One region of the Pseudomonas sp. GW822-FHT06B12 genome, then DNA from elsewhere that is predicted to be linked to it. Evidence: predicted binding sites of a transcription regulator. Region 1 holds the regulator's gene; the other holds the start of a gene.

Region 1 (4,676 bases):
CAAGTACATCGAGGGCGGTGCTTTTACCTGAGCCTGAGCGGCCGCTGACGATGATCAAGCGCATGGTTAGTGACCGTTCTGCTCGTCGAGGACAACCTGATACAAGGCTTCATTGCTGGTGGCGCTGCGTAGACGATCGCGGACTTCTTTACGATCAAGCATGCTGGCGATCTGGCGGAGCAGTTCCAGGTGCGCATCGGTAGCGGCTTGCGGGACCAGCAAAACGAACAGCAGGTCGACCGGAGCGCCGTCGATGGCGTCGAAATCTATAGGGGCGTCCAGGTGCATCAAGGCACTGATGGGCGACTCGCAACCTTTGAGGCGGCAGTGGGGGATGGCGATGCCGTTGCCAAAACCGGTCGAACCGAGTTTTTCACGGGCAATCAGGCTCTCGAAGACATCTTGCATCTCCAGATCCGGCACTTCGCGGGCGATCAGGTTGGCAATTTGTTCAAGGGCGCGTTTTTTACTGCCGCCCGGCACGTTCACCAAAGAACGGCCGGGGGTCAGGATGTTTTCAAGTCGGATCATGGGTTGGGAGTATTAACGACCGGTTGCGCCTTGGAGCTGGCCCTGGGTCTTTTCCTTATGCTTTTTGAGTTGGCGATCCAGTTTGTCGGTCAGGGCGTCGATCGCGGCATACATGTCGTTATGCTCAGCGTTGGCGACCACTTCTCCACCGGGGATATGCAGCGTGGCTTCGATTTTCTGCAGCAGCTTCTCGACGGTCAACGTGACCTGCACATTGGTGATCTTGTCGAAATGCCGTTCTAATCGTTCGAGTTTTTCGCCGATGTAGATGCGCAGGGGTTCGGTCACTTCCAGTTGGTGTCCACTGATGTTGACTTGCATACAGCTTCTCCTTCGTTGCCAGTGCATAAGGCGGCAGGCTGGTTTGCCTGCCACTAGAGCGTGTCCGAAAAGTTTTCGAACACACCCTGGAACGCTATGGCGTAGCCCGTCACATCAACCGCTTGCGTTCGCTCGAAGGCGCGATCCCCAGGGATTCGCGGTACTTGGCGACGGTGCGGCGGGCCACCTGAATGCCTTGTGCCTCCAGTAAACCAGCGATCTTGCTGTCACTCAACGGCTTTTTCTGATTTTCCGCGGCAACCAGTTTTTTGATGATCGCGCGGATCGCTGTGGACGAGCATTCACCGCCTTCAGAGGTGCTGACGTGGCTGGAGAAAAAGTATTTCAGTTCATAAATACCGCGTGGGGTATGCATGAATTTTTGCGTGGTTACCCGTGAAATCGTCGACTCGTGCATGCCGACCGCTTCGGCGATGTCATGCAGGACCAACGGCTTCATTGCCTCATCGCCGTACTCAAGGAAGCCGCGCTGGTGTTCGACGATCTGGGTAGCGACTTTCATCAGGGTTTCGTTGCGGCTTTGCAGGCTCTTGATGAACCAGCGTGCTTCCTGCAACTGATTGCGCATGAAGGTGTTGTCGGCGCTGGTGTCGGCGCGACGGACGAAACCGGCGTATTGCGGGTTGACGCGCAGACGCGGAACCGACTCCTGGTTCAGCTCCACCAGCCAGCGCTCGTTATCTTTGCGCACGATGACGTCGGGAACCACGTATTCGGCTTCGCTGGACTCGATTTGCGAGCCCGGACGCGGGTTGAGGCTCTGTACCAGCTCGATGACCTGGCGCAGTTCATCTTCCTTGAGCTTCATGCGGCGCATCAGCTGGCTGTAGTCGCGGCTGCCCAACAGGTCGATGTAGTCGATGACGAGGCGCTTGGCCTCGGCCAGCCAAGGGGTCTTGACGGGCAGTTGGCGCAGTTGCAGCAACAGGCATTCGCCGAGGTTGCGTGCGCCGATGCCGGCCGGCTCGAATTGCTGGATGCGATGCAGGACGGCTTCGATCTCGTCCAGCTCGATGTCCAGTTCCGGATCGAAGGCTTCGAGGATTTCCTCGAGGGTTTCGTCCAGGTAGCCCTGATTGTTGATGCAGTCGATCAGGGTCACCGCGATCAGTCGATCGGTGTCGGACATCGGCGCCAGGTTCAATTGCCAGAGCAGATGGCTCTGCAGGCTCTCGCCGGCGGAGGTGCGAGTGGTGAAGTCCCATTCGTCGTCATCGTTGCTCGGCAGGCTGCTGGCGCTGGTCTGGTAAACGTCTTCCCAGGCGGTGTCGACTGGCAGTTCGTTAGGGATACGCTCGTTCCAGTCGCCTTCCTCGAGGTTATCCACCGTGGGGGCGGTTTCCTGGTAGGAGGGTTCCTGGATGTCGGTGTTGGGTTTCTGCTCGATGTTGTCCGCCATCGGGTCGGCGTTATCGAAGTCGTCGCCTTCTTCCTGGCGTTCGAGCATTGGATTGGACTCCAATGCCTCCTGGATTTCCTGTTGCAGGTCCAGGGTCGACAATTGGAGCAGGCGGATGGCCTGTTGCAGCTGCGGTGTCATCGTCAGCTGCTGGCCCATTCTCAAGACTAGCGATGGTTTCATGGCAGGGGCTTAACACCTTATTCGCCGGCGCACATGCGCCATCCACTACAGGGCGCCGGAGCGCCAAACATAAGCAAATTATATGCCTGAAACTGAAGTGTTTGCCTAGAGCGCTGTAACAATAAATACGTATAGATTTTTATTGGGACAAGCGCTCCAGCGACTGACCAGGCACCTCAGTGCTTACAGGCGGAACTCATGGCCCAGGTACACTTCCTTGACCAGGTCGTTGGCCAGGATGGTTTCGGCGTCGCCTTCGGCGATCAGTTGGCCGTCGTTGACGATGTAAGCGGTTTCGCAGATGTCCAGGGTTTCGCGGACGTTGTGGTCCGTGATCAGCACGCCAATGCCCTTGGCCTTGAGGTGATGAATGATCTGCTTGATGTCACCCACCGAAATCGGGTCCACGCCAGCGAAGGGTTCGTCGAGCAGGATGAATTTCGGTGCCGTGGCCAGGGCGCGAGCGATTTCCACGCGGCGACGTTCGCCACCGGAAAGGCTCATGCCGAGGTTGTCGCGGATGTGGTTGATGTGGAATTCCTGCAGCAGGCTTTCCAGCTCCTTGCGACGACCGGCCTTGTCGAGTTCCTTGCGGGTCTCGAGGATGGCCATGATGTTGTCGGCGACCGAGAGTTTGCGGAAGATCGACGCTTCTTGCGGCAGATAGCCGATACCCGCTTGTGCACGACCGTGCATTGGCTGGTGGCTGACGTCCAGGTCGTCGATCAGTACGCGCCCCTGATCGGCTTGGACCAGGCCTACGATCATGTAGAAGCAGGTGGTCTTGCCGGCGCCGTTCGGGCCAAGCAGGCCGACGATCTGGCCGCTGTCGATCGACAGGCTGACGTCACGCACGACCTGGCGGCTCTTGTAGCTCTTGGCCAGATGCTGAGCTTTCAGAGTTGCCATTACTGGGCCTTCTGCTCGTCGGTTTTCTTTTTCGGCTGGATAACCATATCGACCCGTGGGCGCGGCGCAGTAACCGAGGCACCGGTGGCACGGCCTGCGTTAGCAACCTGCTTGACGGTGTCATAGACGATTTTCTCGCCTTCGGTGGTGTTGCCTTCGTTGATCACTTTGGCGCGGTCAATCAGTACGATGCGGTTTTGCGCGGCATGGTACTGGATAGTCACCCCATAGCCCTTGACCGGCTGTGGATCGCCTACCTTCTGCAACTGCTCGAAATACGCCAGGTTGCCCACCGAGGTCACGACATCGATATCGCCGGCTTTGGTGCGGGTGATGGTCACGGTGTTGCCTTTGATGATCATCGAGCCCTGGGTAATGATCACGTCACCCTTGTAGGTGGCCACGCCATTCTTGTCGTCCAGCTGAGCGTCGTCAGCCTGAATGCGAATGGGTTGCTGGCTATCGTTCGGCAGAGCCCAGGCGCTCACGCTTCCCAGTGCTGCGCCCAGACTGAGCAAAATAGGGAGAGTTTTAACGAGCCTCATACTGTCCTCTTACGTTCGATAGCAGGTGTATCCTGCTGTCTTTCAAATACGCTTTCATTCCGTTACCAGTCGATACACCACCAGCGCCGTCGATTCTAACGGCTTGCTCGGTCTGCGCATATTGCTGTTGCGGGAATACAGTCATACGACTACTGGTAATAAGCATCGGACGGTTCTGCTCATCGGTCCGTGCGATACGAACCGAGTCGATCAGCTCGACTTCAGTGCCGCCCGAATTGACTTCGCCACGCTCGCTCTGGACGTGCCAGGGGAAGGCGGTGCCCCGATACATGTTCAGGTCGGGGTTGGTCAGCAGGGTTATATCGGTAGCTTTGATGTGTTCGACCTTGTCGGACGTCATGTCGTACTGCAATTTGCCATCGGGCAGGTACTGCACGCTGTGGGCGTTGATCGCGTAATAGTCGATCTGGCTCTCGTCGACGTGCGCTACCGGCTTCTCGAGGAAGCGTTCCGGGCTGATGTTCCAGTAGCCAACGGCCGCGAGTAGTGCGGCTATGACCCCGAAAAACAGTATGTTGCGAATCTTTTTGCTCAGCATAGGTGGCTCACAGGTACGCGGCGTTAGCCGCTTCAAGGTTGCCCTGGGCACGCAGGATCAGTTCACAGAACTCGCGAGCAGCACCTTCGCCGCCACGGGCCTGAGTGACGCCGTGAGCGTGTTCGCGGACGAAGCTGGCGGCGTTGGCCACTGCCATGCCCAGGCCCACGCGGCGAATTACCGGCAAATCCGGCAGGTCATCGCCCAG
Region 2 (4,676 bases), on a different contig from region 1:
CCAGATAGACACGTTGTTCCTTGGAAGCCTGTAGGCCGAGTTTGCCGTAAGTGTGGGTGAATTCGGCGAACCAAGGGTTGGTCAGCAGCGGGCAGTGGCCAAAGATCTCGTGGAAAATGTCCGGCTCTTGCAGGTAATCCAGTTCTTCGCGAGTACGAATAAAGGTCGCGACCGGAAACTGCTTGTTGGCCAGCAATTCAAAGAAGGTCTGGAACGGAATCAGCGCCGGCACCCGGGCAACTTGCCAGCCGGTGGTCTCGCCGAGGACTTTGTTGATTTCGTCGAGTTGCGGAATGCGGTCATGGGGCAGGCCGAGCTTTTCGATGCCGTCCATGTATTCCTGGCACGCACGACCCTCGAGCACTTTCAGCTGGCGAGTGATCAGCGTATTCCACACCGCGTGTTCTTCAGCGGTGTAGTGAATAAAACCTTGCGCATCGGGCTCGCGGGCCACGTATTGCGTCTGCTTCATGCTGCTCTCCTGCAAAGGGATACGTTCTTGTTATGTCTTGCCTATGGACCTAGAGATAACCCCAAGTGTGAGATTTTGCAGCAGGGTTTCGGCGTTGTGTGTAGGAGGATTCCTGTTTTTTCGTAAAGTATTCGTTACGGATTGACGGCTATGGCGCAGGTATTGATATTTCCGGGTTTGAAAAGGCCTCGAGCTGTCACATAATCTTGACGACTAACTTTGCGTCTTGGCAGAAAAAACCTCGCCACGCGCTCTATCCACTACCGTTCGGGCCTTTATATGCGTATCAAAGTCCATTGCCAGAACCGCATCGGCATCCTGCGCGACATCCTCAACCTGCTGGTGGAGTACGGGATCAACGTCGCTCGCGGTGAGGTCGGCGGCGAGCATGGCAACGCGATCTACCTGCATTGCCCGAACCTGATCAACATTCAGTTCCAGGCGTTGCGTCCGAAGTTCGAGGCGATAGCCGGTGTATTCGGCGTCAAGCGTGTAGGGCTGATGCCCAGCGAGCGTCGGCACATGGAGTTGAATGCCTTGCTCGGTGCGCTGGAGTTTCCGGTGCTGTCGATCGACATGGGCGGTTCGATCGTTGCGGCCAACCGCGCGGCCGCGCAGTTGCTCGGAGTGCGGGTGGACGAGGTGCCGGGCATTCCCTTGTCGCGCTATGCCGAAGACTTCGATCTGCCGGAGCTGGTGCGTGCCAATAAGTCGCGGATCAACGGCTTGCGGGTCAAGGTCAAGGGCGACGTATTTCTCGCCGATATCGCGCCGTTGCAATCGGAGCATGACGACAGCGAGGCCATGGCGGGTGCGGTGTTGACGCTGCACCGGGCGGATCGGGTCGGTGAGCGCATCTATAACGTGCGCAAGCAGGAGTTGCGTGGCTTCGACAGTATTTTCCAGAGCTCCAAAGTCATGGCGGCGGTGGTTCGTGAAGCGCGGCGCATGGCGCCATTGGATGCGCCGCTGCTGATTGAAGGCGAGACTGGCACCGGTAAAGAGCTGTTGGCGCGCGCCTGCCATCTGGCCAGTCCGCGTGGCCAGTCGCCGTTGATGGCGCTCAATTGCGCCGGGTTGCCGGAGTCGATGGCCGAGACCGAGTTGTTCGGCTACGGCCCGGGTGCGTTCGAAGGGGCGCGGGCCGAAGGCAAGCTCGGGCTGTTGGAGCTGACGGCGGGCGGTACGTTGTTTCTCGATGGTGTCGGGGAAATGAGCCCGCGCTTGCAGGTGAAGCTGCTGCGGTTTTTGCAGGACGGATGTTTCCGCCGGGTCGGCAGCGATGAAGAGGTTTATCTGGATGTGCGGGTGATCTGCGCCACCCAGGTCGATTTGTCCGAGCTGTGTGCGAGCGGCGAATTCCGTCAGGATCTTTACCATCGCTTGAACGTGCTTTCGCTGCACATCCCGCCGCTGCGTGAATGCCTCGACGGTCTGACGCCGCTGGTGGAGCACTTCCTCGATCAGGCCAGTCGGCAGATTGGTTGTCCGTTGCCGAAACTGGCACCGGCGGCGATGGACCGGCTCAGCCATTATCACTGGCCGGGCAATGTCCGGCAGTTGGAAAACGTGCTGTTTCAGGCGGTTTCGTTGTGTGAGGGCGGCACGGTCAAGGCTGAACATATTCGCCTGCCGGATTACGGCGTGCGCCAGCCTCTGGGGGATTTCTCGCTGGAAGGCGGGCTGGACGAGATTGTCGGGCGTTTCGAAAAGGCCGTGCTGGAGCGGCTGTATTCCGAGCACCCGAGCAGTCGCCTGCTGGGCAAGCGCCTTGGCGTGTCTCACACCACCATCGCCAACAAACTGCGTGAATACGAGGTTGGCAAGACCGAGTCATAGCGGGTACCCGCTGTGTTTGTGCTGGCCTCATCGCGAGCAGGCTCGCTCCCACAGGGTTATGGAGTGCTCACAAATTATGTGGCCACTGAAGACTCAATGTGGGAGCGAGCCTGCTCGCGATGGCGGTAGTGGCCGCTGCCCAAGATCAAAGGTTGCCACCAAACGGCATAACCGCGCCGGTTTTTCGTCTTTGACACAATCGCCCATTCTCCTCTGATTCCTCTCAAGTCCTTTGTTTAGAGGGCTTCGAACCCCTGTGTGGAAGTTGGTCTGCAAATTGCTTGAGGCTCAGCAGTACAGCGGTGGGCGGCAAACGTCCGACATGCAGAGGAAAGACTGTGGACAAGTACCTTTATGTGGCAATGACCGGCGCCAGCCAGAACGCACTGGCGCAAAAGGCTCATGCCAACAACCTGGCGAACATCTCCACCAACGGTTTTCAGAAGGACCTGGAGCAGGCGCGATCGATGCCGGTGTTTGGTGACAGCTTTCCGGCGCGCGCGTTTGCCATGACTGAACGCCCGGCCACCGACTTCTCTCCTGGCGCGATGATTCAAACCGGTCGCGACCTCGATGTAGCGGTCCAGGGCAACGGCTGGATTGCCGTACAGAACCCGAACGGTGGCGAAAGCTATGTGCGCACCGGCAGTCTGAATGTCGACGCTCTGGGTGTGCTGCGCGCCGGCAACGGTATGCCGGTGATGGGCAATGGCGGTCCGATCGCCGTGCCGCCCGAGCAGAAAATCGAAGTGGGTCAGGACGGCACGATCAGCATTCGGGCGATGGGCGAAGGCCCACGTGTCATGGCCGAGGTCGACCGTATCAAGCTGGTCAATCCGGACATCAAGAACATGACCAAGAGCCTGGACGGCACGATCCAGACCGCAGACGGCAAGCCGGCACCGGCCGATGCCAATGTGCAACTGGTGTCGGGTTTCCTTGAGGCGAGCAACGTCAACGCCGTTGAAGAGATGACCTCGGTGTTGGCCTTGTCCAAGCAATTCGAGCTGCACATCAAGATGATGAACACCGCCAAAGACGACGACCAGGCCATGGCTCGGGTCTTGCAGATCAGCTAATTATCAGAACGTCGCGCCGTAAAACAGGCGCACGAGGAGAATCGAATGCTTCCGGCTCTATGGGTTGCCAAAACAGGTCTGTCCGCCCAGGACACCAACCTGACGACTATTTCCAACAACCTGGCGAACGTATCGACCACGGGTTTCAAACGTGACCGTGCCGAGTTCCAGGACTTGTTGTACCAGATCAAGCGTCAGCCAGGCGCCCAGTCGACCCAGGACAGCGCACTGCCGTCGGGTCTGCAATTGGGTACCGGTGTGCGCATTGTCGGCACTCAGAAAAACTTCACCGCCGGTAGCCTGCAAACCACCGACCAACCGCTGGACATGGCGGTCGATGGTCGCGGTTTCTTCCAGATCCTGCAGCCCGATGGCACGACCGCCTACACCCGTGACGGTACGTTCCACCTGGACTCCAATGGCCAGATCGTCAATGCCAGTGGCTTTGCTCTTGAGCCGGCCATCGTGATTCCGAACAACGCACAGACCTTCACGGTCGGTCGTGACGGCACAGTGTCGATCACTGTTCCAGGCGCCGCCGCCGCGCAGGTGATCGGCAACCTGCAAACCGCCGACTTCATCAACCCGGCCGGCCTGCAGGCCATGGGTAACAACCTGTTCCAGGAAACTGCCGCCAGCGGTGCGCCGCAAATCGGCACCCCGGGCCTGAACGGTTTTGGTACCACGCTGCAGAACACCCTGGAAACCTCCAACGTCAGCACCGTTGAAGAGATGGTCAACATGATCACCACTCAGCGTGCCTACGAGATGAACTCCAAGGTGATTTCCACCGCCGACCAGATGCTCTCGTTCGTAACGCAGAATCTGTAATCAAGTCTATGAGGCGGCATGAAGCCGCCTGCAACACCGTGAGGTAGGGTCATGAATCGCTTTGTATCTGTTCTCGCACTGAGTGGGATCGCGTTGCTCGCGGGCTGCGTCGGCCCGACGCCGAAGCCCAATGACCCGTATTACGCGCCCGTGTTGCCTCGTACACCACTGCCGGCAGCGGCGAACAACGGGTCGATCTATCAGGCCGGTTTCGAGCAGAACCTGTACGGCGACCGCAAGGCTTTCCGGGTCGGTGACATCATCACCATCACCCTGAACGAGAAGACCCAGGCCAGTAAAAACGCCAACTCCCAGGTGGACAAAACCAGCAAGGCCGGAATCGGTCTGACCTCGCTGTTCGGTGGCACCCCGGCCGCCAACAGTCCTCTGAGTCTGGGTGCCAATTACAATGGTGACCGCGCGACCAAGGGCGACAGCAAGGCAGGGCAGGGCAA

The links. The regulator sigma-54, encoded in region 1, starts transcription at its own class of promoters, with help from an activator protein. The targets are predictions, from matches to a motif close to ANTGGCATNNANNTTGCTNT.
Region 2: the regulator sigma-54 is predicted to act here: its motif matches at 2,576-2,595, upstream of AC1RKH_RS07580 (flagellar basal body rod protein FlgF).

The regions. Positions count from the first base shown of each region.
Region 1 is NZ_JBXALR010000005.1:321,416-326,091, reverse strand. Features, by position in the region: gene rapZ (RNase adapter RapZ) at 1-64, opposite strand, end outside; gene ptsN (PTS IIA-like nitrogen regulatory protein PtsN) at 67-531, opposite strand; gene hpf (ribosome hibernation-promoting factor, HPF/YfiA family) at 544-852, opposite strand; gene AC1RKH_RS13895 (RNA polymerase factor sigma-54) at 962-2,455, opposite strand; gene lptB (LPS export ABC transporter ATP-binding protein) at 2,639-3,364, opposite strand; gene lptA (lipopolysaccharide transport periplasmic protein LptA) at 3,364-3,909, opposite strand; gene lptC (LPS export ABC transporter periplasmic protein LptC) at 3,896-4,468, opposite strand; gene AC1RKH_RS13875 (KdsC family phosphatase) at 4,476-4,676, opposite strand, start outside.
Region 2 is NZ_JBXALR010000003.1:38,009-42,684, forward strand. Features, by position in the region: gene phhA (phenylalanine 4-monooxygenase) at 1-472, opposite strand, end outside; gene AC1RKH_RS07575 (sigma-54-dependent transcriptional regulator) at 752-2,311, shown strand; gene AC1RKH_RS07580 (flagellar basal body rod protein FlgF) at 2,650-3,390, shown strand; gene flgG (flagellar basal-body rod protein FlgG) at 3,436-4,221, shown strand; gene flgH (flagellar basal body L-ring protein FlgH) at 4,273-4,676, shown strand, end outside.